Regions from separate parts of the Xylanimonas protaetiae genome, predicted to be linked through region 3. Evidence: predicted binding sites of a transcription regulator. Region 3 holds the regulator's gene; each other region holds the start of a gene.
What was found. Region 3 encodes HrcA, which represses chaperone genes, less so after heat shock. Its sites were predicted from a motif close to TTNGCACTCGNNNNNNNCGAGTGCNAA; they were not measured.
Positions count from the first base shown of each region.

Region 1: the regulator HrcA is predicted to act here: its motif matches at 1,788-1,814, upstream of groL (chaperonin GroEL).
Region 2: the regulator HrcA is predicted to act here: its motif matches at 5,845-5,871, upstream of groES (co-chaperone GroES).

Region 1 covers NZ_CP035493.1:708,790-718,507, forward strand. The annotation lists gene groL (chaperonin GroEL) at 22-1,644, opposite strand; gene ET471_RS03130 (LytR C-terminal domain-containing protein) at 1,994-2,653, opposite strand; gene napA (nucleoid-associated protein NapA) at 2,694-2,993, opposite strand; gene ET471_RS03140 (uracil-DNA glycosylase) at 3,128-3,808, shown strand; gene ET471_RS18905 (hypothetical protein) at 3,888-4,094, shown strand; gene ET471_RS03145 (SGNH/GDSL hydrolase family protein) at 4,091-4,750, shown strand; gene ET471_RS03150 (hypothetical protein) at 4,778-5,302, shown strand; gene ET471_RS18140 (HNH endonuclease) at 5,351-5,584, opposite strand; tRNA gene ET471_RS03160 (tRNA-Thr) at 5,852-5,924, opposite strand; gene ET471_RS03165 (DsbA family protein) at 6,012-6,866, opposite strand; gene ET471_RS18345 (serine/threonine-protein kinase) at 6,963-8,153, opposite strand; partial or broken gene ET471_RS18350 (serine/threonine-protein kinase) at 8,312-8,869, opposite strand; gene ET471_RS03175 (bifunctional alpha,alpha-trehalose-phosphate synthase (UDP-forming)/trehalose-phosphatase) at 8,994-9,718, shown strand, end outside.
Region 2 covers NZ_CP035493.1:1,909,456-1,919,173, reverse strand. The annotation lists gene ET471_RS08915 (GuaB3 family IMP dehydrogenase-related protein) at 36-1,160, opposite strand; gene ET471_RS08910 (exonuclease domain-containing protein) at 1,319-2,062, shown strand; gene guaB (IMP dehydrogenase) at 2,147-3,652, opposite strand; gene ET471_RS08900 (MerR family transcriptional regulator) at 3,782-4,891, opposite strand; gene ET471_RS08895 (WhiB family transcriptional regulator) at 5,081-5,362, shown strand; gene groES (co-chaperone GroES) at 5,432-5,728, opposite strand; gene ET471_RS08885 (hypothetical protein) at 5,948-6,634, shown strand; gene ET471_RS08880 (class I SAM-dependent methyltransferase) at 6,704-7,960, shown strand; partial or broken gene ET471_RS08875 (glutamate--cysteine ligase) at 8,017-9,167, shown strand; gene ET471_RS08870 (MFS transporter) at 9,200-9,718, opposite strand, start outside.
Region 3 covers NZ_CP035493.1:3,613,292-3,623,009, forward strand. The annotation lists gene ET471_RS16795 (PhoH family protein) at 1-611, opposite strand, end outside; gene ET471_RS16800 (histidine triad nucleotide-binding protein) at 659-1,018, opposite strand; gene ET471_RS16805 (16S rRNA (uracil(1498)-N(3))-methyltransferase) at 1,041-1,811, opposite strand; gene dnaJ (molecular chaperone DnaJ) at 1,886-3,010, opposite strand; gene hrcA (heat-inducible transcriptional repressor HrcA) at 3,048-4,088, opposite strand; gene ET471_RS16820 (hypothetical protein) at 4,308-4,538, shown strand; gene ET471_RS18100 (hypothetical protein) at 4,845-5,021, shown strand; gene ET471_RS16825 (DUF3097 domain-containing protein) at 5,043-5,885, shown strand; gene ET471_RS16830 (DUF2189 domain-containing protein) at 5,912-6,634, opposite strand; gene ET471_RS16835 (DUF4870 domain-containing protein) at 6,903-7,385, shown strand; gene ET471_RS16840 (tyrosine-protein phosphatase) at 7,448-8,635, opposite strand; gene hemW (radical SAM family heme chaperone HemW) at 8,726-9,718, opposite strand, start outside.

The DNA of each region.
Region 1 (9,718 bases), 960 kb from region 3:
TGCGTTGCTAGAGCGCGTGGATCAGAAGTCCATGCCGCCCATGTCGCCACCGCCGGCCGGCGCAGCGGCCTTCTCCGGCTTGTCGGCCACGACGGCCTCGGTGGTGAGGAACAGCGCGGCGATCGACGCGGCGTTCTGGAGCGCCGAGCGGGTCACCTTGACCGGGTCGTTGACGCCCGCGGCCAGCAGGTCCTCGTACACGCCGGTGGCGGCGTTGAGGCCCGAGTTCGTCGGGAGGCTGCGGACCTTCTCCGCCACGACGCCGCCCTCGAGGCCGGCGTTGATGGCGATCTGCTTGAGCGGGGCCGAGATGGCGGCGGCCACGATCTGGGCACCCGTCGCCTCGTCACCCTCGAGCTCGAGCTTCTCGAACGCGGCGGCACCAGCCTGGATGAGGGCGACGCCACCACCGGCGACGATGCCCTCCTCGACCGCGGCCTTGGCGTTGCGGACGGCGTCCTCGATGCGGTGCTTGCGCTCCTTGAGCTCCACCTCGGTGGCCGCGCCGGCCTTGATGACGGCCACGCCGCCGGCCAGCTTGGCGAGGCGCTCCTGGAGCTTCTCGCGGTCGTAGTCGGAGTCCGACTTCTCGATCTCGCCACGGATCTGGTTCACGCGACCGGCGATGAGGTCGGCGTCGCCGGAACCCTCGACGATCGTGGTCTCGTCCTTGGTGACGACGACCTTGCGGGCCTGGCCGAGCAGGTCGAGCGTCGCGTTCTCGAGCTTGAGGCCCACCGTCTCGGTGATGACCTGGCCGCCGGTGAGGATCGCGATGTCCTGGAGCATGGCCTTGCGGCGGTCGCCGAAGCCCGGGGCCTTGACGGCGACGGACTTGAAGGTGCCGCGGATCTTGTTCAGCACGAGCGTGGCCAGGGCCTCGCCCTCGACGTCCTCGGCGATGATGAGCAGCGAACGACCCTGCTTCATGACCTGGTCGAGGATCGGCAGCATGTCCTTGACGTTCGAGATCTTCGACTCGACGAGCAGGACGTACGCGTCCTCGAGGACGGCCTCCTGGCGCTCCGGGTCCGTCTCGAAGTAGCGGGCGAGGAAGCCCTTGTCGAAGCGCATGCCCTCGGTGAGCTCGAGCTCCAGGCCGAAGGAGTTCGACTCCTCGACCGTGATGACGCCCTCCTTGCCGACCTTGTCGAGCGCCTCGGCGATGAGCTCGCCGATGGCGGGGTCGCCGGCCGAGATGGCGGCCGTGGCGGCGATCTCGTCCTTGGTCTCGATCTCCTTGGCGGCGTTGAGCAGCTGCTCGGTCACGGCCTCGACGGCCTTCTCGATGCCGCGCTTGACGGCGATCGGGTTGGCGCCGGCGGCCACGACACGCAGGCCCTCCTTGACCAGGGCCTGGGCGAGCACCGTGGCGGTCGTCGTGCCGTCACCGGCGACGTCGTCCGTCTTCTTGGCGACCTCCTTGACGAGCTCGGCGCCGATCTTCTCGAACGGGTCCTCGAGCTCGATCTCCTTGGCGATGGAGACGCCGTCGTTCGTGATCGTCGGGGCGCCCCACTTCTTGTCGAGCACGACGTTGCGGCCCTTCGGGCCGAGGGTCACCTTGACGGTGTCGGCGAGCGCGTTGAGACCGCGCTCCATGCCACGACGAGCCTCCTCGTCGAAAGCAATGATCTTGGCCATGGGGAAGTGTCCTCCGCTGGTATGGCTTGCGCGGCCGGCAGGTGCCCGCGACGGACGGCCTGCGTCCGGGCGTTCAGGTCACGCACCGGGCCCAGGCCTCACCAGCCGGCCAGCTGTATCAGGTTCACTCTCGGCGCCGGGCGTTGTCACTCGACACCCGAGAGTGCTAACGGCGATTCTGGCACTCGCCCCTGGAGAGTGCAAGACAGTGCGCCCAGGGCGAACCCCGCGCCGCCCACGCCGTCGTCCTGCGCGTGGTCGCAGGCGCGCAGGACGCTCCGGACTCTGGCACGCCGACGGCGCGCCACCCGCGAGGGGTGACGCGCCGTCAGGTGCGCGAGCGGGCCGGTCAGCCGGCCGGGGTGAGCGCCGACTTGATGATGACGATGACGTCGCCCTCGCGGATGGCCTGCTGGGACACGTTCCCCGCCGGGATGCCCAGCGCCGCGGCCACGGCCTTGGCCGTGTCGTCCTTGCCCTCGGCGAACCAGACGCTCGTGGTCGCGGGGCTGGTGAAGCCGGCCGGCGGGTTGCCGGCCTCGACCTGCGTGAAGCCCTTCCCGTCGAGCGCCGTCTTGCCCCGGGCGGCCTCGCCCGAGATGCCGGAGTCGTTGAGCACGCGCACGTGGGCGTCGAGGTTCGCCGCGGCGAGCAGGGTCGTGAGGTCCGCGGCCGGGTCGGCGGCGGGCGGGGAGGTCGTGTCCGCGGGCGGCGAGGCGCCGTCGGCCGGGGCGTCGGTCCCGTCCGCGGGGGCGTCGGCCGTGCCGTCCTCGGCAGGCGCCGTCGCGTTGGTGTCCGTGGCGCCGCCCGCGTCGTCGGCCGTGCCGTTGTCGCGCGAGAGGAACATGACGCCACCGACGGCGACGGCCACGGCGATCACCGCGACGAGCAGGAACGGCCAGAGCCCGCTCCACGTGCTGCGCGGCGCGCGGTGCACGCCCACGGGCGAGTCGTCGGGGCTGCGGACGTCGAACTCGTCGGGCGGGTACGGGTACTGGCTGCGGCTCACGCCGGACAGGGTAGCGGCTCGCGCTGGGCCCTGAGGAGGTTCAGGCGCCACCGTCGGACAGCCGCCGCGCAGAACGTGCCCGCTGCCGCGTGGCGCGCAGGCGCCGCAGGCGCTTGACGAGCATCGGGTCGGCGGCGAGCGCCTCCGGGGTGTCGATGAGGGCGTTGAGCACCTGGTAGTAGCGCGTGGCCGACAGGTCGAACAGCTCGCGCACCGCCTGTTCCTTGGCGCCGGCGTACTTCCACCACTGCCGCTCGAAGGCGAGGATCTCGCGGTCCCGCTCGGAGAGCCCCGGGACGACCGGCGCGGCAGCCTCCACCGCGTGCAGCATCTCACTCATGCGTTCCAGGGTAGGCCGGGAACGACACGGATGTCATTCACCGCCTTTCGACGTCGTACCTTCTTGCGTTCTGAGCGCCAGAACGCAAGAAGGTACGACGTCGAAAGGGCGGGTGGGCCGGTAGCCTCGCCGTCGTGACGACGCCGCCGCCCCTCGCCGAGACCATCGACCCCGGGTGGGCCGCCGCCCTCGCCGACGTCGAGCCGCAGGTCCACGCCATGGGCGACTTCCTGCGCGCCGAGATCACCGCCGGGCGCGGCTACCTGCCCGCCGGGGCCGACGTGCTGCACGCGTTCCGGCGGCCGTTCGCCGACGTGCGCGTCCTCGTCGTCGGCCAGGACCCGTACCCCACTCCCGGCCACCCCATGGGGCTGTCGTTCTCGGTGCAGCCGGACGTGCGGCCCGTGCCGCGCTCGCTCGCGAACATCTACACGGAGCTCATGAGCGACGTCGGGGCGCCGCCGCCGTCGAACGGCGACCTGCGCCCCTGGGCCGACCAGGGGGTCATGCTGCTCAACAGGGTGCTCACCGTCGCGCCGGGGGCGGCGGGCTCGCACCGCGGCAAGGGCTGGGAGGCCGTGACCGAGGCCGCCATCCGGGCGCTCGTGGCGCGCGGCGGTCCGCTCGTCGCGATCCTGTGGGGCCGTGACGCGGCCTCGCTCAAGCCGTGGCTCGGCCCGGTGCCGTACGTCGAGAGCGCACACCCGAGCCCGTTGTCCGCGCACCGCGGGTTCTTCGGCAGCCGCCCGTTCTCGCGGGTCAACGCCCTGCTGGCGGCCCAGGACGGCGCGCCCGTGGACTGGCGCCTGCCGTAGCCGGGGCGCCTGCCGTGGCGCCTCGACATGAGCACCCGGAACGTGACCACGACGGGTGACACCGGGGCAGAATGCTCGGGTGAGCGAAGTTCCTGACGCCCAGATCGCATCGTCCGAGCCCGCCGCCTCCCCCGCCCCGCGCTGGACGCGGTACGTCGCCGTCGGCGACTCCTTCTCCGAGGGCTGTGGGACCCGTACCCGACGTCGTCGGACGACGTCGACGACGACGCCGTCCAGCGCGGCTGGGCCGACCGGCTCGCCGACACCCTCTCGGCGCGGCGCGTGAGCGCCGGGCTGGAGCCGCTGGAGTACGCCAACCTGGCCATCCGCGGGCGGCTGCTGCACCAGATCATCGACGAGCAGGTGGACGTCGCGATCGACGCGAAGGCCGACCTGGTCTCCCTGATCGGCGGCGGCAACGACATCCTGCGCCCCGGCGTCGACGTCGACGAGATCTCGGAGGCGCTCGAGGGCGCCGTCGCGCGGCTGCGTGCCGCGGGGGCGGACGTGCTGCTGGGCGCCGGCTTCAAGGCCGGCGGGGCGCTCAGCTTCACACGCGGCCGCACCGGCACCTACAACGCGAACGTGTGGACGATCGCGCAGCGGCACGGTGCGTCCGTGCTGGACCTGTGGGGCATGCGGTCGCTCTTCGACCTGCGCCTGTGGGCCGAGGACCGCCTGCACCTGACCCCCGAGGGGCACCGCCGCGTCATGAACGCGGCCCTCGTCGGGCTGCACCTGCCGCCCGAGGACGCCGGCTACGACGTGCCCCTGCCGCCCGCGCCGCCCGTGCCGCTCACGGCCAAGGCCAAGGCCGACGCCGAATGGGCCCGCGAGCACGTGGTGCCGTGGGTCAGGCGCCGCCTCACGCACACCTCCAGCGGCGACGGCCGCGCCCCGAAGTGGCCGCAGCCGGTGCGCTGGCCCGAGACGCGTGACTAGGCTGGCGGCAACCCTGAGGAGGCTCCGATGAGCGAGCAGCACGACCGCAGCACGGCCGACAAGATCGCCGACGCGGCGGGCAACGTCGCCGAGTCCGTGCGCAAGGCGATCGAGGAAGGGCTCGAGGCGATCAAGCCCACCTGGGAGGAGAAGGTCAAGCCTGCCTGGGAGGAGAAGGTCGTCCCCGCCTGGGAGGACAAGGTCGCCCCGGCGATCGCGTCCGGCGCCGAGAAGGTCGCCGGATGGGGCGAGGACGTGCGCGACGCCGCTGACAAGAAGTCCTCCGAGCTCAGCGCGGGCGACAAGCCGTCCGACAAGATCCTGGGCGGCGCGCTCGGCGTCGGCGCCGCCGCGGCGGCCCTGGGCAGCAGCGCGGCCAAGTGGGTCAGCAAGGAGGCCGCGCAGATCGGGCACGACGACGATGCCGAGACCGCCCCGCTGGACACCGAGACCCCGCCGGCGCACCACGCCGAGCACCCGGCCGACCCGGACGCCCGCACGGAGCAGCCGCAGCCCTGGGAGCCGACGCCTCCGCAGGACGACGACTTCTGACCGAGCCGCGGCGAAGGCCGGGACCGTGTGGTCCCGGCCTTCGGCGTCTCAGTACGACTTGCCGTCTGCGTAGCGCTGCTGCCGCCACGCCCGGCCGTTGCCGCGGTTACGGCTCTTGAACGTCGGGAGCTGGCTGTCGCAGTTCGGGCAGACGAGACGGAGGTTCTCGCGGCGGTTGTTCGAGGCGTCACCGTCGACGTGGTCGAGCACGAAGGCGAGATGCGTGCCCTGCCACTCGTTCGGACGCTCGCAGATGGCGCACCGGCCCTGCTGCTCGTCCATGAGGTACAGGCGGATGTAGTGCCGCCGTGTCGATCCAGCCCACGGCGCCTCTCCCGTCCGGAGCCAGTCGTCCGTCTTTCGTCGCCGCTCCTCCTGTCGCTGGCATGCATTCCCGCAAAACCGCTTCTGGCGCCCGGAGAGGATCGCACCGCATGCCTCGCACGTCATCATGGATCGAACGCTAGTTCGATCCGACTGTGGCGTGTCAACCCCTGAGGGCAAGGAAATGCCCCCGACCTGGTGCGAGACCAGACCGGAGGCTTCCGGAGCCGCCTACGGGACTCGAACCCGTGACGCAATGCTTACAAGGCAAACGCTCTACCAACTGAGCTAAGGCGGCATGCATGCGGGACCGCCGAGACGGCACGCGGGCGGGGATCAGACTACCGATCCCCGCCCGCGTCGTCGCCTTCCGGCGGTCAGCGCGTCACTTCGTCGCGTCCGCGACGGCCTGCGCGAGGGCGCCCGCGACTCTCCAGTCGCCGTCCCAGCGGACGCCGTCGATCGTGATCGTCGGCGTGCCGAAGCCGCCCTGCGCGTTGGCCAGGGCGTCGTTGTTCGTCGCGGCCTGCGTGGCCGAGGTGACCCACTGCCCGAACGTGCGGCGCGCCTCGCCCGACTCGATGCCGGCGGCGACGTCGTCGGGGACGCCCGCCTGGCGGGCCAGGTCCGCGATCTCCGCGTTGGTGTGGCCGGCGGTCTGCTCCTCGGGCTCGTTGGCGAAGAGCGCCTCGTGGAAGTCGAGGAAGCGGGCGGGGGCGCGGTCGGCCACCCAGGCGGCGGCCGACGCGGCGCGCGTCGAGTACGCCGTGCCCTGGGAGACGCGGTCGAGGATCGAGACCGGGAAGAGCTGGACGTTGGCCGTGCCGTCCGCCAGGAAGGCCTCGAGCGCGTCCTTGTTGACCGTCTCGAACTGGCCGCAGATCGGGCACATGTAGTCGAAGTAGATGCCCACCGTCGGCACGTCGGGGTTGGCGGTGCCGCCCGCGGAGCGGTCCTGGGCGATCAGGATGCCGGCGTCGTCGCCCGCCGTGCCCGGGACGTCGACGACCTCCGACAGCGGGAGGTTCTCGTCGACGGCGTCGGCGGCGTTGTTGTTGTGGTCGCGGATGAACAGCCACGCGACGATCGCGACGAGCGCGACGAGGACGACGCCGAGCACGCTCATGGTGATCAGGCGGGCGCGCCTGTCGGCCGCCTCCTGCTTCTTCTTGAGCGCCAGCGCCTGCGCGCGGGCGGCCTCCCGGCGCTGAGCCTTGGACTGGTTCGGGCTGGTCGACATCGCGATCCTTCGGCTGGTCGAGCATGACTGGTCGCGGCCGCCCCGGTCGGGCGGCCGACGGTCAGCCTAGCGGCGGGACCTGGACGCGGAGGGTCGCTAGAGCGACGGTGGCCCGTCGAGCGGCCACCAGTGGATCACGGGCGGCACCTCGAGCAGCGAGCGGGCCAGCAGCCAGGCGCCGACGAGGCACGCCACGATGACGACGGCGGCCCCGATCCAGCCCGGCGCGAACGTGTTCAGCAGCGCCCGCGCGCCGCGGCGCCCGGTCTCGCCGGCCGGCCCGAACCACGCCACGACCGCGGTGAGGAGCGTCGCGAGGGCGAGCACCGCGCAGAACACGATGGGCGCGTTCATCCCGCCGACGGACCGCGCCTCGATGTCGTCGCGCGGCATGACGATCACGCGCCCGGCCCCGAAGAGCCAGTACCCGCCGACGACGACGAGCACGCCCACGCACCCGGCGACGAGCAGCTGCGGGATCGACCCGAGGGCGCCCAGGATCGCGTGCCAGGGGAACGCGACGGTGGCGACCACCCCGTCGGAGCGGCGCACGGCGCCGTACCGCTCGCGGCGGTCCCGGATGGCCTGCGACGCCTGCCCGGCGACGCGGCACAGGACGACGAGGATCGCGGCGACGCCGACGGCGACGACGGGCCGCGTGGCGCCCAGCACGACGAGCGGCACGAGGAACGCGAGCACCGTCCCGCTGCGCCGCGCGAGCGGCGGCGCGACGTACGGCTCCGGCGGGAGCGGCTCGACGGACTCGGCGTCGTCGTCGGGGACGCCCGCGGTGGCCGCGATGTGGTCGAACGCCTGGTAGCGCACCTCGCCCACGGGGATGGGCCCGGTGACGGCCGGGGTCGCCCCGGTGACGACGGGCATGGCGCGCGTGTATCCGTCGTGGGACGGCGGACCCGCGAGCGCCGTCGGCGCCCCCACGAGCTGGGTGGGCGGGCCGACGAGCTGGGTGGGCGGGCCGACGAGCTGGGTGGGCGGGCCGACGACCGCCGTCTCGCCGGTCGGGGCGCCGGCAGCGGCCGAGCGGCTCGTGCCGCCGTCCGGGTGCACGGCGATGCGCTGCGTCGCCTCGTCCGTCCCGGCGAGCGGCGACCCCGCCTCGAGCGCGGCGTACGCCGCCTCGTCGGAGTCGCGCCGCAGGGCGCGGGCCACCTGCGTGGGCCCCCAGCGCACGTCGGGGTCGGCCTGCAGCGCGCCCGCGAGCGCCCGCGCGGTGCGGGCGGGGAGCCCGACGAGGTCGGCGCGCCCTTCGCGGGAGCGCCGCAGCACGAGGTCGGTGGGCCGGACGCCGAAGGGTGAGCGTCCGGTGGCGGCGAAGGCGAGGAGTGCGGTCCAGCTCCACCAGTCGGACTCGGGGTGGGTGCGCCGCCGTCGAGCAGCTCGGGAGCCAGGTAGCCGGGGGTGCCGATGACGAAGCCGGGCGAGGTGAGGGTGCCGGCGTCGCCGGGCGGGTCGGCGGGGGCGGCGGCGATGCCGAAGTCGATGATGACGGGCCCGTGGGGGGTGACCATGACGTTGGAGGGCTTGAGGTCGCGGTGCACGACGCCGGCGAGGTGGACGGCTTCGAGCGCGGCGGCGAGCTGGTCGGCGAGCTCGTACAGGTCGACGGGGTCGAGGGGGCCGCCGTCGTCGACCTCGGCCTCGAGCGTGCGGCCGGGGACGAGCTCGGTGACGACGAACGCGGTGTCGCCGTCGAGCTCGGCGTCGAGGACGCGGGCGACGGCGGGGTGGCGGAGCTTCTGGAGGGCCTGGACCTCGCGGCGCAGCCGCTGGCGGGCGACGGGTTCGCCGTCGAGGTGCGAGTGCAGCACCTTGAGCGCGACGGCGGTCCCGCCGCCGTCGACCGCCTTGTACACCGCACCCATGGCGCCCCTGCCGAGCAGGGCCTGGATCGTGTAGCCGCCGATCTCCGTCCCTGCCGTCAGGCGCCCGGGGGCGTCCGCCGTGCTCACGGCTGCTGCTCCCTCGACGTCGACGTCGCCCATGGCGAAACCGTAGTGGCCGGTCGGGCCCGGCGCGCGCGCACCGGGCGCGGTGCGCCAGACGACCGGGGCCGCCCGGGAACGGGCCGGGTAGGTTGGAATCGTCAAGCGATCGGAAGGTTTTCCATTGAACGGCAAAGAGCAGGACGGGCGCTACGACCTGGTGGTCGTCGCCAACCGACTCCCCGTGGACTTCTCGCTCCACCCCGGCGGGGGTGTGGACTGGCAGCGGTCCCCGGGTGGCCTGGTCACGGCCCTGGAGCCGGTCATGCAGGCGGCCGACGGCGCGTGGGTGGGCTGGTCGGGTGCCCCGGACCTGGCGGCGGACCCGTTCGACGCGGACGGCATGCGCCTGGTCCCGGTGACGCTGAGCGCGAGCGAGATCGAGCGCTACTACGAGGGTTTCTCGAACGACACGCTGTGGCCGCTGTACCACGACGTCGTCGCGACGCCGACGTACCACCGGCAGTGGTGGGACGCGTACCGCCGCGTGAACCAGCGCTTCGCGGACGCGGCGGCCGCCCAGGCTGCCCCGGGCGCCGTCGTCTGGGTGCACGACTACCAGCTCCAGCTCGTGCCGCGCCTGCTGCGCGAGCAGCGGCCGGACCTGCGCATCGGTTTCTTCGACCACATCCCGTTCCCGCCGGTGGAGCTGTTCCAGCAGCTCCCGTGGCGGCGGCAGATCGTCGAGGGCCTGCTGGGCGCCGACCTGGTGGGCTTCCAGCGCGGCGGCGACGCGTCGAACTTCGTGCGCGCGGTGCGGCGTCTGACGGACCACACGACGCGCGGCCCGATCGTGACGATCGACGCCGACCGGTCGCGGCCGGCGCGGCACGTGCGCGCGGGGGCGTT
Region 2 (9,718 bases), 1.7 Mb from region 3:
GGGAGCCGGGCCCTGCGCGACGGAGCAGCGGCCGGTCAGTGCGGCTGGTACGGCGAGACGACGACCTCGACGCGCTGGAACTCCTTGAGGTCCGAGTACCCGGTCGTGGCCATCGCCCGCTTGAGCGCGCCGACGAGGTTGAGGGTGCCGTCGGCCTGGCGGCCCGGCCCGAAGAGGATCTCCTCGAGCGTGCCGGACGTGCCGACCTCGACACGCTCGCCGCGCGGGAGCTGCTCGTGGTGCGCCTCCGGGCCCCAGTGCCAGCCGCGGCCCGGCGCCTCCTGCGCCCGGGCGAGCGCCGCGCCGAGCATGACGGCGTCGGCGCCGCACGCGACGGCCTTGACGATGTCGCCCGAGCGCCCGACGCCGCCGTCGGCGATGACGTGCACGTAGCGGCCGCCGGACTCGTCCAGGTAGTCGCGGCGCGCGGCCGCGACGTCGGACACCGCGGTGGCCATCGGCGCGTGGATGCCCAGCGAGACGCGCGTGGTGTGCGCGGCGCCGCCGCCGAAGCCGACCAGCACGCCCGCGGCGCCGGTGCGCATGAGGTGCAGCGCCGCGGTGTACGTGGACGCTCCGCCGACCACGACGGGCACGTCGAGCTCGTAGATGAAGCGCTTGAGGTTGAGCGGCTCGGCGTTGCCCGAGACGTGCTCGGCCGACACCGTGGTGCCGCGGATGACGAACAGGTCCACCCCGGCGTCGACGACGGCCTTGTGGTGCTCCTGCGTGTTCTGGGGGCTCAGCGCGCCCGCGACGGTGACGCCCGCGGCGCGGACCTCCTTGAGGCGCTGCGTGATGAGCTCGGCCTTGATGGGCTCGGCGTAGATCTGCTGCATGCGCCGCGTCGCCTCGTCGGCGGGCAGCTCCGCGATCTCGGCGAGCAGCGCCTCGGGCGCCTCGTACCGCGTCCACAGGCCCTCGAGGTCGAGGACGCCGAGACCGCCGAACCGGCCCAGCGCGATGGCCGTCTCCGGGCTCATGACGGAGTCCATCGGTGCGGCCATGATCGGCAGCTCGAAGTGGTAGGCGTCGATCTGCCAGCCCACCGAGACGTCCTTCGGGTCGCGGGTGCGACGCGACGGGACGACGGCGATGTCGTCGAAGGAGTACGCCCTGCGTCCGCGCTTGCCGCGCCCGATCTCGATCTCGTTGCTCACCCGAACAGCCTACCGGCGCAGGCCACGCACGCCCTTCTGGTGTCGATCCCCGACCGGTCCGCGGCCCGCCCGAGGCGCTGCGCGGGGGCGTGGCGGTGGGCGTGTCGGTGGTGCGTGGCAAGGTCTGCGCCAAGGACGTCGAGATGGAGGAGCACCCGATGAGCGAGCGGTCGTACGACGCGTTCTCGGCCGGCTGGGCCCAGGGCCCGCTGGTCGGGTTCGACACGGAGACCACCGGCGTCGACGTCGCGAACGACCGGATCGTGACGGCCGCCGTGGTGCTGCGCATCCCCGGCGTGAGCACGGACGTGCGCACGTGGCTCGTCGACCCGGGCGTGGACATCCCGGCCGAGGCCGCCGCCATCCACGGCATCTCCACCGAGCACGCGCGGGCACACGGCACGTCGCCCGCCGTCGCGCTCGAGGAGATCGCCGCGGAGCTCGCCGCGCACCTGCGCGAGGGCGTGCCCGTCGTCGCCTACAACGCGTCGTTCGACCTGTCGCTGCTCGACGCCGAGCTGGCCCGGCACGGGCTCGCGACGCTGCCGGAGCGGCTCGGGCGCGCGGTCACCCCCGTGCTCGACCCGCTGGTGATCGACCGCTGGCAGGACCGGTACCGCCCCGGGAAGCGGCGGCTCGGCAACCTCGTGGAGCACTACGGGGTGCTGGCCACCGACGAGCTGCACGCCGCCGACGTGGACGTGCTCGCGACGCTCGACGTGCTCGACGCGCTGGTGCGCGCGTTCCCGGTGCTCGGGGCCATGAGCCTGGAGGAGCTGCACGCGGCACAGGTGGGCGCGCACGACACGTGGGCGCGCAGCTTCAACGAATGGCGCGAGAGCCAGGGCTTCGACGGCCCGGGCGCCTCGACGGCGTGGCCCGTGGAGCACGCGACCTGGTGACACGCACGGGTCCTGCGACTCCGCGTCGGGCGACGGGTCACCCCGTCGTCCGACGCGCCGTCGCAGGACCCGTGCGAGGTCCGCTCAGAACCCCGTGTAGTTCGGCGCCTCGACCGTCATCTGCACGTCGTGCGGGTGGCTCTCCTTGAGCGAGGCGGACGTGATGCGCACGAACCGGCCCTTCTCCTGGAGCTCCGGGATCGTGCGCGCGCCGACGTAGAACATCGTCTGGTGCAGGCCGCCCACGAGCTGGTGCGCGACCGTGGTGAGCGAGCCCTTGAACGGCACCTGGCCCTCGACACCCTCGGGCACGATGAGCGAGTCGTCCGCCACCTCGGCCTGGAAGTAGCGGTCCTTCGAGTAGGACTTCTTGCCGCGCGACGACATCGCGCCGATGGAGCCCATGCCGCGGTACGCCTTGAACTGCTTGCCGTTGACGAGGATCGTCTCGCCGGGCGACTCGGCCGTGCCGGCGAGCATCGAGCCCAGCATGACCGTCTCCGCGCCGGCCACGATGGCCTTGCCGATCTCGCCCGAGTGGCGCATGCCGCCGTCGGCGATGACGGGCACGCCGGCGGGCCGCGCGGCGAGCGAGGCCTCGTACACGGCGGTCACCTGCGGGACGCCGACGCCCGTGACGATGCGCGTGGTGCAGATCGAGCCCGGGCCGACGCCCACCTTGATGGCGTCCGCGCCGGCGTCGACGAACGACTGTGCGCCCTCGCGCGTGGCGACGTTGCCACCGATGACCTGCACGTCGCGCGTGGCCGGGTCCTTCTTGAGGCGCTCGACCATCTCGATGAGCATGCGCACGTTGCCGTGCGCGGTGTCGGCGACGAGCACGTCGGCGCCGGCGTCGATGAGCGTGGTCGCACGCTCCCACGCGTCGCCGTAGTAGCCGATGGCCGCGCCGACGAGCAGGCGGCCCTGGCCGTCCTTCGACGCGTTCGGGAACTGCTCGGACTTCACGAAGTCCTTGACGGTGATGAGGCCCGCGAGGCGCCCGGACGCGTCGATCAGCGGGAGGCGCTCCAGCTTGTGCTTGCGGAGCAGGACGGTGGCCTCCTCGCGCGAGATCGTCGACGGGCCCGTGATGAGCGGGGCGGGGGTCATGACGTCCGCGACGGTCGTCGTGGCCCACTCGGCGACGGGCGTGAAGCGCAGGTCGCGATTGGTCACGATGCCGATGAGGCGGTGGTCGGCGTCGACGACGGGGAAGCCCGAGATGCGGTACTCGCCCGCGAGCTTGTCGAGCTCCTCGAGGGTCTTCTCCGGGCCGATCGTCACCGGGTTGTCGATGATGCCCGTCTGCGTGCGCTTGACGAGGTCGACCTGGCGGGCCTGGTCCTCGATCGAGAGGTTGCGGTGCAGCACGCCGATGCCGCCCTGGCGGGCCATGGCGATCGCCATGCGGGCCTCGGTGACGGTGTCCATGGCCGCCGAGACCAGCGGCACGCGCAGCGAGATCTCGCGGGTCAGGCGCGACGTCGTGTCGATGTCCGACGGTGCGAGGTCGGAGTAGCCCGGCAGCAGCAGCACGTCGTCGTACGTGAGCCCGAGGTTCGCGAAGGGATCGTGAGCGTCCGTCATGGGGGAAGTCTACGGGGGCAGCACGCGGCGAGAGCCGCGTCGGCCGAGGCCTGCGTCACCCTCCGCCAGGGCTTCCCTCCCGCCGTGCCCGAGCCCGCTCGTCGGGCAAGGCTACGGCTCCGCTCCGCCTTACCCCACGACGGCGAGGACCTCGTGCAGCAGCCCCGTGAACGACCGGACGCGTTGCACGGTCGGGGCGAGCGGCAGCTCGCTGGCCGCGTTCTCGCGCCGCAGGCCGACGAAGATCGGCAGGCTCGCGAAGGCGTCGTGCACCGAGCGGACGGCGTCGAGGTCGGGCCGGGCGAGGGTCGTCGCGAGCACGACCGCCGCGGGCCGCACCATCGTCACGAGCTCGACGGCGCGGTGCGTGCTCGCGGGCCCGGTGACGACGCGCGCCGTGGCCCCGTGGGCCACGAGGGCGGCCGCGAGCGCGTGCGCCGCGAGCGGCACCACCTCGTCGGGCGCGGCGAAGATCAGCACGATCTTGCGCATCCGGCTCGGGTGGTTGGCCGGCGGGTTGCCCGCGTTGGTCATGGCCTGCTCGAAGGCCTCGGTGAAGTCGCGCAGGGCGCGCAGGGCCGCCGTGGCGAGCACGAGCTCGGGCACCTCGCCGGGCGTGCCGAGCACCGTGCGCTGCGCGATGCGCAGCCACGCCGGCTCGACGAGCTGGGTCCACCACGCGGCGGGGTCGCCCTGGGCGCCGATGCGCAGCAGGCCGTCGCAGGCCGACTGGTCGTAGGCGAGCGCCGCGTCGATGACGGCGGCGACCCGCGCGGAGATCGTGGACGGGGCGGCGCCGGGCAGCGAGGTCGCGTGGGCGCCGCGCGCTCCTTCGCCGCCCCCGGGCAGGGCGCGCAGGTGGCCGCGACCGCGCGGCCCCTCGGGCTCGTCGGGCGTGCCCGCGCTCGCCGCGCTCTGGGCCGCCGCGGCACGCCGGCCGGGCGTCGTCGTGGAGGTGTCGAGCTTGTCGACCTCGGTCTCGAGCGCGGCACGCGCGGCGTCGACGGGCGCGACGCCCTCGACCGTGAGCCGGCGCATGACCAGCAGCCGCGCCACGTCCTCGGGCGTGTAGCGGCGGTGCGAGCCGGCCGTGCGACCCGACGGGCCGAGGCCGTAGCGGCGGTCCCAGGTGCGCAGCGTGGCGGGGGCGACCCCGAGCCGGCGAGCCACCGCGGCGACGGCGAGCCCTGGGCTCGGCGCGCTGGGCCTGCCGGACGAGGCGGGCCTGGTGGGAGTCATGGCTCGATTGTGCCGACCGGGTCGTGCGCTTGCCACTGCGCCACGTCGGGTGGCGCGATTGTGTCTGGTCGAACAACTAACCTGGCCGGATTCCCGCGCACGGCCCCGGGAACGCGCCAGGCACAAGGGGCCACCACCTGCACAACCACACCGTTGACCAACTTCTGAACAACTTGTAAGTTGGCCGCCATGACGGAGATCTCGAGGTTGCCCGGCCCGGTGATGGAGCTGTGGGAGTGGCAGTACCAGGGCGCTTGCCGCGACGCCGACGACACGCTCTTCTTCCACCCTGAAGGCGAGCGGGGCTCGACCCGCCGCCGTCGCGCAGAGGCCGCCAAGGCCATCTGCAACACCTGCGCCGTGATGATGCAGTGCCGCGAGCAGTCGCTCCGCGTGCGCGAGCCGTACGGCGTCTGGGGCGGTCTCTCCGAGGACGAGCGCGCGGCGATCCTCGCCAAGAAGACCGGCTGACCCGAGGTACGACGAAGCCCTCTGCACCAAGGACGGTGCAGAGGGCTTCGTCGCGTCTGACGGCTGGTGTCAGCCGACGACGACGGCGAGGATGTCGCGCGCCGAGAGCACCAGGTACTCCTCGCCCGCGTACTTGACCTCGGTGCCGCCGTACTTGCTGTAGATGACCTTGTCGCCGACCTTGACGTCGACCGGGACACGGTTGCCGTTGTCGTCGAAGCGACCCTCGCCCACGGCCAGGACCTCGCCCTCCTGGGGCTTCTCCTTGGCGGTGTCCGGGATGACCAGGCCGGAAGCGGTCGTGGTCTCGGCCTCGATGGCCTTGACGACGATCCGGTCCTCGAGCGGCTTGATGGGGACCGACACGTCGGACCTCCTCTTTCGCATGTCGTGCGTGCTGGACTAGGACGCGTCGCAGCGCTGGCCGTCGTCGCGGGTGCCGGCACAGCGCGCGTGCGCTGATGGACAATCTAGGAGCGCGATTAGCACTCTGACAAGTCGAGTGCCAAAGCGAGGGCCGTCGTGGCGGGCGGGGTCGGCCACCACGTGGCGCTCGGGCCCTCCGACCGGGCACCATGTCCCCCGATGGACACGCAGCAGATCGTCGCCAGCGCCCGGAACTGGGCGGACTACCACGCGCAGGTGCAGGCGCAGCGCACCCTCGTGCGCCTCGAGGCCGAGCGCGCCCTCGCGGACCTCAAGGCGGCCCTGCTGCCCGTGAGCCTGGGCGGCGAGGTGGCGTGGCGGGTGCTCCCGCTCGGCCCCGACGACGTCGCGGCGCTGCGCGCCGTCTCGCGCGCCGTGACCATGGCGCCGATCGGCGAGGACGTGCGCGAGACGATCGCCCAGCTCGAGGACGCCGTCCCCGAGGCGCTCGCCGACCTCGACGCCGTCGCCGGCGCCCGGCGCATGCTGGCCGGCGCCGCCGCCAAGGAGGCCGCGGCCGACGCCGTCGAGTTCCTCACCGAGTACGTCGAGTGGGGCGCCGCCGAGGGCCTGGTGGGCACGCTCCAGCGGCTCGCGCCCGGCCCGGAGCCCGACGGCATCGCGGTCACCGACGCGCTCGCGGCGCGTGTGGGGCTCGCCGCCGTCTGGCGCAGCCTCGGCACCGCCGAGCTCGTCGCGGCACCCGCCGTCGTCGGGACGTCGTCCGCGGCGGGCGACGTCGCGGCGCTGCGGGCCGCGATCGCCGCCAAGGCGCCCACTCACCTGGCGGTGTTCTCCGTCGCGCCGCGCGTCGCGGACGGGCTGCTGGCGGTCCTCCAGGCCTGACCGCCGCGGGCCACGCCCGCGGCGTCGCCCCGGGCGCGATGCGACGATAGGCGCGTGGAGCGCCTGAGCATGTCGACGCTGGTCAAGCTGCTGAGCCCGGAGGGCGAGGCGCTGCTCTCGGCGCTCCCCGCGTACGACGAGAAGCGCGCGATGGCCCTGGCCATGCGCCTGCGCGACGACGGCGTGGACCCCGACCTGGCGGCCGCGGCCATGACGCAGTCGCGGCTGCGCGCCAAGGCCCGGGCGAAGCTCGGCGACTTCGCCGACGCGATGCTGTTCACGCCCGACGGCGTCGAGCAGGCCACCCGCCTGTTGGTCGCGGCGCTGCACGCCCGCCGCTACCTGGCGGCCGGCGTCACGAAGGTCGCGGACCTCACGAGCGGCATCGGCGCGGACGCGCTCGCGTTCGCCGGCGTCGGGCTCCAGGTGCTCGCCACCGACATCGACGAGGTCACCGCCGCGATCGCCGCGTCCAACCTGCGCGCGTTCCCCGAGGCCGAGGTGCGCTGCGCGGACGGCCTCGCGCTGGACCTGCGCGCCGAGGCCGTCGACGGCGTCTACGCCGACCCGGCCCGCCGCACGCGCGGCGGCCAGCGCATCTTCGACCCCGGCGCGTACGCCCCGCCGCTCGACGCCGTGTGGGCGCTGCGCGAGCAGGTGCCCGCCGTCGGCGTCAAGGTGGGTCCGGGCATCCCGCACCAGGGGTTGCCCGCCGACGCCGAGACGCAGTGGGTGTCGGTGGACGGCGACGTCGTCGAGGCCGGGCTCTGGTTCGGGCCGCTGGCCCCGGACGGGCCCGGCCGCAGCGCGCTGGTGCTGCACACCGCGGGCGGCACCACCCGGTCGCGCACGCTGCGCAGCGCGGTGCCCGTGGGCGCGCACGCCGCAGGCCCGGCGTACGACGAGGCCCCGCCCGTCGGCAAGCCCGGGGCGTACCTCTACGAGCCCGACGGCGCCGTCATCCGCGCCGGGCTGGTCGGGCAGGCGGTGACCGAGCTGGGCGGGCGGCTGCTCGACCCGACCATCGCCTACGTGACCACGGACGCCCCGGGTCCGTCGGCGGCCGTGGGCACCGGGTCGATCGAGGCGCCCATCGCCACGGGCTACCGCGTGCTCGACGTCATGCCCTTCGGCGTCAAGCGGCTCAAGGCGTACCTGCGGGAACGCGGCGTCGGGCGGGTCACGATCAAGAAGCGCGGCACGGCCGTGACGCCCGAGGCGCTGCGCGCGCAGCTGTCGCTCAAGGGCCCGACCGAGGCGACACTCGTGCTCACGCGCGTCGCGGGCAGCCAGCAGGTGCTGGTCGTGGAGCCGCTGCCCCGCTGAGGGCCCGGACGCGCCCCTCCGCCGCGCCGCGGCGGCGCGCATGGAACCATGTCCCCATGGTGCTGGAGTTCGCGGCCTCGCGACGATCGACCCTCGGGCTCGAGTGGGAGCTCGCGCTCGTCGACGCCGACTCCGGCGACATGCGCCAGGCCGGGCCGGCCGTGGTCGGCGCCCTGTCCCCCGACGGCGGCCACCCGCACGTGCACCCGGAGTTCCTGCGCAACACCGTGGAGATCGTCTCGGGCGTGTGCGACACCGTCGCGGCCGCCGGGGCGGACCTGGTCCGCACGCTCGGCGAGGTGCGCGCCGTCACCGACCCCATGCGCGTCGAGCTCGTCAGCGCCGGCACCCACCCCTTCTCCCACTGGGGCACCCAGAAGGTCACCGACAAGCAGCGGTACCACACCGTCGTCGACCGGGCGCAGATGTGGGGCGGCAGATGCTCATCTACGGGGTCCACGTGCACGTGGGTGTCGAGGACCGGGCCAAGGTGCTGCCCATCATCCGGTCGCTGCTCGTCTACTACCCGCACCTGCTCGCGCTGTCGGCGTCGTCGCCGTTCTTCGACGGGCGCGACACCGGGTACGCCTCCATGCGCGCCCTGCTGTTCCAGCAGCTGCCCACCGCCGGGCTCCCCTACCAGCTCGAGACGTGGGACCAGCTCGAGACCTACGTCGACGACATGCTGCGCACCGGCGTCATCGACGACATCAACGACGTGCGCTGGGACCTGCGGCCCTCGCCGCGGTTCGGCACCATCGAGGTGCGCGTGAGCGACGGCGTCTCCAACATCGAGGAGCTGCTGGCGCTCGCGGCGCTCACGCACTGCCTCGTGGAGCACCTGTCGACGCTCCTCGACGAGGGCAGGCCGCTGCCGACGATGCCGCAGTGGTTCGTCCAGGAGAACAAGTGGCGGGCTGCCCGCTACGGCCTGGACGCCATCGTCATCCTCGACGACGTGGGCAACGAGGAGCTCGTCACCGACGCGACGCGGCGGCTCGTGGCCAAGCTGCGGCCCGTCGCGGCCCGGCTGGGGTGCGAGGCCGAGCTGGCCGGCGTGCTCGACATCCTCGACCGGGGCGCGTCCTACCAGCGCCAGCTCGCCGTGGCGCGGGCGCACGGCGGCGGGCACGACGGCCTGGAGGCCGTCGTCGGGCACCTCGTCGCCGAGCTGCGCGCCGGGCACCCGCTGCCCGCCGCCCCCTGAGGAGCCACCCGTCGCAGGCTCGGCACGCCCGCTCACGCGGCCTCGGGGTGCTCCTCCGTGGAGCGGGAGTCGGTCAGGGTCAGCGCGCCCCAGCCGGCGACGACGCCGACCAGCACGGCCAGGACCGCGTACGTCACCCGCTCGCCGTGGAAGAAGCGCGCGACGAGGTCCGCGCCCCACGTCCCGGACGGCAGGGCCTGCGTGACGAGCACGGCGACGAGCGTGCCGACGACGGCGGTGCCGACGCTCGTGCCGACCTCCTGCGCGGTGTCGTTGAGCGCGGCACCGACGGACGTGCGGTTGGCGGGCATCGCGTCGACGAGCGCCACGGCGCAGATCGTCATCACGGTGCGCAGGCCGACGGTCAGCACCACCATGCAGACGGCGATGACGGCGTACCCGCGGTCGACGCCCCACGCGAGGCCCGCGAGCGCCGCGACGAGGAGGCCCGTCCCGACGACGCAGGCGACCCGGTGGCCGTACCGCTTGGCGAGCGACTCCGAGACGGGCGTGGCGGCGATCATCGTGACGATGAGGGGCAGGTTGGCGAG
Region 3 (9,718 bases):
GGGTCGATCTTCTCGCTCAGGGTTCCAGGCAGGAACCCGAGCCGCTCGCCGGCCTCGACCGCGGGGCGCGACAGGATGATGCGGTTGACCTGGTGCGACTGGAGCGCCTGCACGGCCTTGGCCATCGCGAGGTACGTCTTGCCCGTGCCGGCCGGGCCGATGCCGAACGTGATCGTGTTCGCGTCGATGGCGTCGACGTAGTGCTTCTGCCCCACCGTCTTGGGCCGGATGGTGCGGCCGCGGCTCGACAGGATGCTGAAGGTCAGCACCTCGGCCGGGCGCTGCGCGGGCAGCTCGGAGGCGAGCATCTTGACCGACCGGCGCACGACGTCAGGCGTGAGCTGCGTGCCGCCCTCGACCACCTCGACGAGCTCGTCCAGGAGGCGGGAGACGATCGCGACGTCGCCGGCGGGGCCGGTCACGGAGATCTCGTTGCCGCGGGCGTGGACGTCCACCTTCGGGAACCCGCTCTCGACGGCGCGCAGCACGGAGTCCTGGGACCCCAGCAGGGCGACCATGGGGACGTGCGGGGGCACGACGATGCGGTGCTCGGAGGGATGCACCGCGGGCGGCTCGGTGCGCTGGGTCGCGCTGGGTTGGGTGGCAGACATGTGGCAGCCAGTCTACCGGCGCACCGCGCCGGGGCAGCCGGGATCTCTCACGCGGGCGTCCACCCCAGCCTCGCCCCGGAGATCACGTGGCCGTGCACGTGGAAGACGCTCTGCCCCGCGTGCGGCCCGTTGTTGAAGATGAGCCGGAACTGCCCGTCGGAGAGCTCGCCCGCGACCTCGTCCGCGAGCGCGACGACCTCGGCGAGCAGCGCGGGGTCGGACGCGGCGAGCACGGCGACGTCGCCGTAGTGCTCCTTGGGCACGACGAGCACGTGCACGGGCGCCTGGGGGGCGATGTCGCGGAAGGCGATGACACGCTCGGATGAGGCGACGACGTCGGCCGGGACGTGCCCGGCGACGATCTTGCAGAACAGGCAGTCGGCGTCGGCGGACGAGGTGCTGGTCATGCGGGCAGGGTACGCCAGGGGACTACGACCAGCGGCCCAGACGCTCGCTGAGCAGCGCGATCGCCACCGGCCCGGCCGTGGAGGTGCGCAGCACGTGCGGGCCCAGGAGCACGGCGAGCGCCCCGGCGTCGGTGAGGGTGCGCAGCTCGGCCTCGCCGATGCCGCCCTCGGGGCCGACGACCACGAGCAGCTGCCGGGGGTCGGCGGCGTCGGGCGCGGGCAGAGTCGCGGCGGCGATCGGTGTCGTCGCCTCCTCGTGCAGGACGAGCGCGGCACCGCCCGCGGCGACGACGTCGCGCACGCGGGCGGCGAGCTGCGCCGTCGTGACGGCGTCGCCGACGGGCGGCACCCAGGCGCGGCGGGCCTGCTTGACGGCCGCCCGCACCGTGGCGACCCAGCGGGCGCGCGAGCGCGCGGCGCGGTCGCCGCGCCACACGACGACCGACCGCTCGGCCTGCCAGGGCAGGACGGCGTCGGCCCCGGTCTCGACGGCGGCCTCGACGGCCATCTCGTCGCGGTCGCCCTTGGCGAGCGCCTGGACGAGCGTGACAACGACGTCGGGCGCGGGCTCCTTGACGACGTCCTCGACCGTGAGCCGCACCTGCGAGCCCTCGGTCGCCGCGACGACGCACACGAGGCGGTCCCCGACGCCGTCGACGACGTCGACGCGCTCGCCGACGCGCTTGCGCTGCACGACGGCGGCGTGGCGGCCCTCGGCGCCGTCGAGCACGTAGGTGCTGCCGGGCGTGTGCGCGGCAAGCGAGGTGTCCGCCAGGAAGACCGGGGCGCTCATGCGCGTACTCGCTTCGCTCCGTGCGCGCACGAGGCACGAGGCGCCCTGTGCTCGATGACTCGCTCGCTCATGCCCTAGCGCCCGCTGAGCTTGTCGCGCAGGCGGGAGAAGACGCCCGGGTTGGCGGCGGCGAGGCGCGGCTCGGGGCGCTCCTCGCCGCGCAGCGCGGCGAGGCGGCGCAGCAGCTCGGCCTGCTCGTCGTCGTCGGGCTTGGGGACGGTGACGTCGATGTGCACGTGCAGGTCGCCGCGACCGCCCGTGTGCAGGTGGCCGACGCCGAGGCCCTTGAGCGTGACGATCTGGCCCGGCTGGGTGCCCGGGCGCAGGTCGATCTCCTGGGCGCCGTCGAGCGTGTCGAGCGGCAGCACGGTGCCGAGCGCGGCGGCCGTCATGGGCACGGGCAGCGTGGCATGCAGGTCGTCGCCGCGGCGCACGAACACCTCGTGCGGCTTCTCGCGGATCTCCACGTACAGGTCGCCGGCGGGGCCGCCGCCGGGTCCGACCTCGCCCTGCGCGGTGAGCTTGATGCGCGTGCCCGTGTCGACGCCCGCGGGGACGTTGACGGTCAGCGTGCGGCGCGAGCGGACGCGGCCCTCGCCGGCGCAGTCGGGGCACGGCTCGGGGATGACGGTGCCGTGGCCGTTGCACGCGGTGCAGGGCGCGGTGGTCATGACCTGGCCGAGGAACGAGCGCGCGACACGCTGCACGTGGCCGCGGCCCGCGCAGACCTCGCACGTGCGCAGCGTGGTGCCCTGCCGGGCGCCGTTGCCGCCGCACGTGGAGCACGCGACGGCCGTGTCGACCTGCAGCTCGCGCTTGGCGCCGAACGTGGCCCCGGCGAGGTCGACGTCCATGCGCACCAGGGCGTCCTGGCCGCGGCGGGCGCGCGGGATGGGGCCCTGGGCGCCCTGCGCGCCGCCGAAGAACGTCTCGAAGATGTCCTGGAAGCCGAAGCCCGCGCCGAACCCGCCGCCGGCGCCGCCGCCCGGGGCGGTCGGGTCGACGCCCAGGTCGTACTGCTGGCGCTTCTCGGGGTTGCTCAGCACCTCGTAGGCGCGCGCGACGTCCTTGAACCGCTCCTCGCCGGCCTCCCCCGCGACGTCGGGGTGCAGCTCGCGGGCAAGCCTGCGGTAGGCCTTCTTGATCTGCTCGGGCGTGGCGTCGCGCTCGACGCCGAGGATGTCGTAGTAGTCGGCCACAGCTCTTCTCAGGTTCGTGGGTTCTTCGGATGATGAGTCAGGACGGCAGGACGCGCGACAGGTAGCGTGCCACGGCACGCACCGCCGCGATCGTCCCGGGATAGTCCATGCGGGTCGGCCCGATCGAGCCGAGGAACGCGACGGCGTCGCCGTCGTCGGACGACGTGCCGTAGCCCGACGTGACGACGGAGGCCTCGACGAGGCCCTCGAGGCCCACCTCGTGCCCGATGCGCACGGTGACGGGTCCGACGCCGGGTTCCAGCGCCATCTCGGTGAGCAGGCCGAGGAGGACGACCTGCTCCTCGAGCGCCTCGAGCACGGGCTGGAGGCCCTGCTCGAACCGCATGGTGGCGCGGGCGAGGTTCGCGGTGCCGGCGAGCACGATGCGCTCCTCGTTCTGCTCGTCCAGCGTGTCGACGACCGTGGCCGCCACGCGCCGCGCCAGCGGTCCCAGCGCGGGCGCCACCTGCGTGGCGACCTGCGCGAACGACTCCGGCAGGTCGACGAGGCGCTTGCCGGCGGCGGCCGCGTTGAGGCGCGTGCGGAGCTCGGCGAGCACGCCGTCGTCGATGTCGGCGTCGGCGGGGACCTCGAGGAAGCGCTGCTCGACGCGGCCCGTGTCGGTGATGACGACGACGAGGAGGCGGTCGGCCCCGACGGGGACGAGCTCGAGGTGCCGCAGGCCGGAGCGGCGCAGCGACGGGTACTGGACGACGGCCACCTGGCCCGTGAGCTGGGCGATGAGGCGCCCGGCGCGGCCCATGACGTCGTCGAGGTCGACGCCCTGCGACAGGAACGTCTCGATCGCGCGCTTCTGCGGGCTGGACAGGGGCCGCACCTCGGCGAGGCGGTCGACGAACAGGCGGTAGCCCTTGTCCGTGGGGATGCGGCCGGCGGAGGTGTGCGGCTGGGCGATGAGCCCGGCGTCCTCGAGCGCGGCCATGTCGTTGCGGATCGTCGCGGGCGAGACGCCGAGGCGGTGCCGCTCGGTGAGCACGCGCGAGCCGACGGGCTCCTGCGTGGCGACGTAGTCCTCGACGATGGCGCGCAGCACCTCGAGCCGACGGTCCTCGCTCACGGGTCCCTCCCCTCGATCGCTGTTGCTGGCACTCTCCCCGTGCGAGTGCCATCCTACGCGGCCCGGTCGTGCCGCTGAGGCGCCCCGCACGTATCACTGAGGCGGTCCGCGGCTCGTCCTAGGTGTCCCCGCTGCGGAAGATAAGGAACCTGCCCGATCCGCGCACGGCACCTCAGGGACGACGCTGCAGGTATGTCATACGCAGATCGGAACACCGCCATGGAACCCCTCACGTTCTACGAGCTCCACCGCGCCGAGGAGGCGCGGCGCGAGCGCCGCCTGGCCCAGGACCTCATGGTCCGCGAGCTGCGCGCCGAGCGCCGCCGGCTCGCCGCGGAGCGGCGCGAGACCGCCGCCCTCGTCCGGACGACGAGCCTGCGACGCCGTGCCCGGACGCTGGTCCGCAGGCTCACCCACCGCGCGCCCTCGACGCCCGTCCGCATGGCCTGACCGCCCGTCCGCATGGCCTGAGCGCCCGTCCGCATGGCCTGACCGCCCGTCCGCATGGCCTGGCACAGGCCGTGCGGGCGGTCGCGCCGGCGGGTTCGCGAACGCTGAACCCACCCTTCACGAGATGGCACGAAAACCTTGCGTGACCTGGGCGAACATCACACGCCAGAGGCGGGCGCGGGGCCCCCTCGGCTGGCAGGATGGGCGGTGCCGGCGCAGGGTCGCCGGCCCGGCGACGACGCCACCGTGACGCGCCGGAACCACAGGCGGGCCCACCATCGCCCGCCCGGGACGAAGGAGCCCCTGATGGACCCCCAGACCTACCTCATGACCTTCCGCGCCGACGAGGCACGCCGCGCCGCGGAGACCGAGCGGCGTCGCCAGATCGGCGAGCGCCGCGCGCAGGACGCCCACCGCGACGAGACCAGCCGCCCGGGCGGCCGTGCGGGCCGTCGCGGCGTGGCGCGGGGGCGCCGGCACTGACGCCGTCCTAGGTTCGCGGGCGTGCAGGATCGCTACGGCTCGGACGCCCTCGCCTCGACCACCCACCGCCGGCCCGCCGCGCGGCCCCAGCCGGCCGAGCCGGGCCTCGTGGTCGAGGAGGTCCAGACCGGCTGGGTCGGCGCGGTCGTCCGCGTCGAGAAGTCCGGCGGCATCCACCTCGTCGTGCTGGAGGACCGGCACGGGCGCACGCGCTCGTTCCCGCTCGGCCCGGGCTTCTGGGTGGACGGCGCCGCGGTGGTGCTGACCCCGCCCGTCACCTCGCGCGCTCCGCAGCCGCCCACGCGGACGGCGTCGGGCTCCGTGGCCGTGCACGGGCAGCGCGCCCGCGTCGCCCGCGGGTCGCGCATCTGGGTCGAGGGCAAGCACGACGCCGAGCTCGTCGAGAAGGTGTGGGGCGACGACCTGCGCGTCGAGGGCGTCGTCGTCGAGCTGCTCGACGGCGTCGACAACCTCGCCGCCGCCCTGCGCGACTTCGCGCCCACGGCCGACCGGCGCGTCGGCGTGCTCGTGGACCACCTGGTGCCCGGCTCGAAGGAGCGGCGCATCGCGGACGAGGCGCTGCGCGGCGCGCCGGCCGGGACCGTGCTGGTGCTCGGCCATCCGTACGTCGACGTGTGGCAGGCGGTGCGGGCGGCACGGCTGGGCCTGGCCGAGTGGCCCGTCGTCGAGCGCGGCGTCGAGTGGAAGCGCGGGATCCTGCGCTCGCTCGGCTGGCCCGCCGAGACCCAGGAGGACGTCGCCCGCGCCTGGCAGCGCATCCTGCGCTCCGTGCGCGACTACCGGGACCTCGACCCGGCCCTGCTGGGCCGGGTCGAGGAGCTCATCGACTTCGTGACCGGGTAGGCGATCGTCAGGCGATCGCCTACCCGTCAGACGATCGTGCCGCCCGTCAGGCGCCGGAAGGCGTAGGCCAGCGCGAGCACGGACAGCGGCAGCGTGACCAGCAGGCCCAGGCCGACCGGGATCGCGCCCAGGATGTTGATGCCCACGAGGGCGATCAGCAGGACGAACACCGCGCCGAAGTTCTTGCCCACGAGGCGGAAGCTGTCGCCGATCGCGCCGAACACGGGGCGCCCGTGGTCGATGACGAACGCGAGCGTGAACACCGTGAAGACCTGCCAGGCGATGCTGCCGAGCGGGATCCACCCGGCGATGCCGTCGCCCACGATGATGACGAGTCCGGCGAGCACGGCCGCGCCGAGCCTCCGGGCCGTGAAGAACTGGCCCAGCGACACGCGGGCCCCGTCGGCCTCGCGCAGCGCCGCGCCCCAGGCCATCGCCCGCGCCACGAGGGCGAGCAGGCTGGCGACCACCGCGAGGGCGATGGCGCCGCCGCTGAACCGGAAGTCGGTGACCTCGAACGACGTGGACCCGGCGTCACGCATCTCGTCGCCGAGGCGGCGCGTCCAGTCGACGAGGTCACCGGCCAGCGGCGCGAAGAGGAGGGCCGAGACGACCGCGAAGACCAGCACGAAGAGCACCCACGCCGGCCAGCTCTGCTTGTACTTGGCCCAGCCGAAGGAGAGCGCGTCGCCGACGCGCAGCTGCGGTGCCACCTGCCCGTACGGGGTGGCCGACGGCGCGGACGGCATGCCCGCGTACTGGCCGTAGGCGGGCGGACCGGGCTGGCCGTAGGCGGGCGGTCCCGGCTGGCCGTATGCCGGCGGGGTCGGCTGGCCGTACGGGGCGGCGTCGGCTGGGCCGGCTGGCCGGGCTGTCGGGGGTCGTTCGGGTCGGACGACGGGGGCGGGCCGTAGGGGTCGCTCATCCCCCCAGCGTTCCGCGTCCGGCGCCGCGCCGCTACCCCGGGGCGTGACATCGGTGCAGACAGCGGCGTCGCCGAGCCCTAGCGTGGTGCCTGTGAGCGACAGCCAGAACCAGCCACCGTACGGGCAGGACCCGAACCAGCCGCCGTACGGCCCGCCGCCGGGTCAGCCGCCCTACGGCCCGCCCGGTCAGTACCCGCCCCCGGGCGGGTACTACGTGCCGGCGCCGATGCCCGAGCACGAGGCCCGCGGCTGGGCGTCGGCCGCCCACTGGGCGCCGCTCGCCCTGACGGTGCTCAGCGCGGGCCTCCTGGCGATCCTCGCCCCGCTGGTCATCTGGCTGATGCACCGCCAGCGCAGCTGGCTGGTCGACGTCAACGCCAAGGAGGCGCTGAACTTCCAGATCACGCTGGTCATCGCGTACGTCGTCGGCGCGATCCTGACCGTCGTGCTCGTCGGCTTCCTGGTCCTGCTGGCGGCGCTGGTCTGCTCGTTCGTGTTCGGCATCCAGGGGGCGATGGCGGCGTCGCGCGGCGAGGCGTACCGCTACCCGATCAGCATCCGCTTCGTGAAGTAGCACGCGACGGCCGGAGCGGCCACCCCGGTGGGGTGGCCGCTCCGGCCGTCCGGCGTGACAGGTCAGCTCGCCGGCACCGGCGCGGGCGACAGCAGACGCTGGCGCAGCTGCTGGATCGTGCCGTGGCTAAGACCGAGGCCCTTGGTCAGGTACGCCTCCATGGACCCGTACTCCTGCGCCACGCGGTCGAGGCCCGCCTGGAGGTACGAGGAGTCCACCGCCATGAACGGCGCATAGACCTCGCGGTAGGGCCCCATGGCGTCGAGCTGGGCCTGCACGGCGGGCGTGTTGAGGAAGTAGGTGTTGGAGAGCAGGTAGTCGTCCATCACGGTCTGCTCGTCGACGCCCAGCACCGTGAGCAGGACGGCGGTCGCCCAGCCCGTGCGGTCCTTGCCCGCGGTGCAGTGGTAGAGGCTGGCGCCCTTGTCGCGCGCCAGCGAGGTGAACAGCTCGCGGTACGCGGCCTTGGCGGAGCCGGAGTCGACGAACGCGACCTCGCCCTGGCGCATCGCCTCGGCGGCCGCCTCCGGCGTCGTGATGGCCCCGATGCCGCCGGAGACGTCGCCGCCGATGACGTCGAGCTGCCGGTAGCGCGCGCCGGCGGGGACGACGTCGGGAGCCGCCGCGACCTCGCCCGTCGTGCGCAGGTCGTAGTCGGCCGTGATGCCGAGCGTGCCCACGAACGCGGCGTCGGCGGCGGACAGCGTGAGCTGGTTGGTGCGGTAGACGACGCCGGTCTTGACCCAGCGGCCGTCCTGGGTGCGGTAGCCGCCGATGTCCCGCGCGTTGGTGGCGGTCGCCAGGCCGAGGACGCGCGACGCGGTGAGCACGGCCTTGCCCGTGTCGGGGACGACCTCGACCCACGGGCGCTGCGCCGTCGTCGACACCGTGACCGCGCCGGAGGCCCCGCGCCCGACGGCGGCGGGCTTCTTGCCGAGGTGGCGGGCGTCGGCGCCGACGTAGACCTGCACCGAGCGCAGCCCGGCGCCGGTCCACGAGACGGTCCAGGTGCCGTCGCCGGCGGCCTCGACCGCGACGGCGGTGAGACCGGCCGCGGCGGGCTTCTGTGCATGGGCCGAGGCGGCGTGGGCCGCGCCCGAGGCGGCGTGGGTCGCGCCCGAGGCGGCGTGGGCGGCGGGGTGCGCCGGGCCGGCGACGGCGGCGGGGGCCGTGAGGGACATCGCGGCGGTCAGGGCGACGCCGCAGGCCAGGACGGCCGCCGGGCGGCGGCCGTGGAGAGAGGTACGCATGGCGAACTTCTACGCAACCCACGTGAACCGGACATGAACGACCGGGGGTCCGGCGAGGGCGCGCCGCTGAACAGCCCGATCCGTGCGGTGCTAGTCCGTCAGCGCGCGGACGACGGCGTCCGCCAGCAGGCGGCCGCGCAGGGTCAGCAGGGCGCGGCGGCCCGCGCCGTCGGCGCCGAGCGCCGCGCGGCCGTCCAGGAGGCCCTGGCCCACGAGGGTCCCGACGGCGGTGCGGCCCGACGCCGTGAGCGCGTCGAGCGGCAGGCCCTCGCGCAGGCGGATCTGGAGCATGACGCGCTCGAGCTCGCCGTCCTCGTGGGTGAGCAGCTCGCGGGCCGCGGCCGGCGTCGTGCCGCCCTCGAGGAGCGCGGCGTAGCGCCGCGGGTGCTTGACGTTCCACCAGCGCACGCCCGCGTGCTCGGGGTGCGCGCCGGCCACGTAGGAGTGCGCGCCGGGGCCGATGCCCCACCAGTCGTCGCCCCGCCAGTAGGCGAGGTTGTGGCGGCACTCGAAGCCGGGACGGGACCAGTTGCTGACCTCGTACCAGCCGAGCCCCGCCGCGGTGAGCAGCTCGTCGGCGAGCTCGTACATGGTGGCCTGCTCGTCCGGGTCGGGCTCGGGCAGCTGGCCGCGGCGCACCTGGGCGCCCATCTTGGTGCCCGGCTCGACCACGAGCGCGTACGCCGAGACGTGGTCGACGCCCGTCGCGACGGCCGCCTCGAGCGAGGTCCGCCAGTCGGCGAGGCTCTCCCCCGGCGTGCCGTAGATGAGGTCGAGGCTCACGGCGAGGCCCGCCTCGCGCGCCCAGCGCACGACGTCGGGGATGCGCCGCGGGTCGTGCGTGCGGTCGAGCGTGGCCAGCACCGACGGCACGGCCGACTGCATGCCGAAGCTCACCCGCGTGAAGCCGCCGGCCCGCAGCGCCGCGAGGGACTCGGGCGTCACCGAGTCCGGGTTCGCCTCGGTGGTCACCTCGGCGTCGTCGGCCAGGCCCCAGGCGTCCCGGACGCCGCCCAGGATCCGCACCAGGTCCGACGCCGGGAGCATCGTGGGCGTGCCGCCGCCGAAGAACACCGTCGAGAC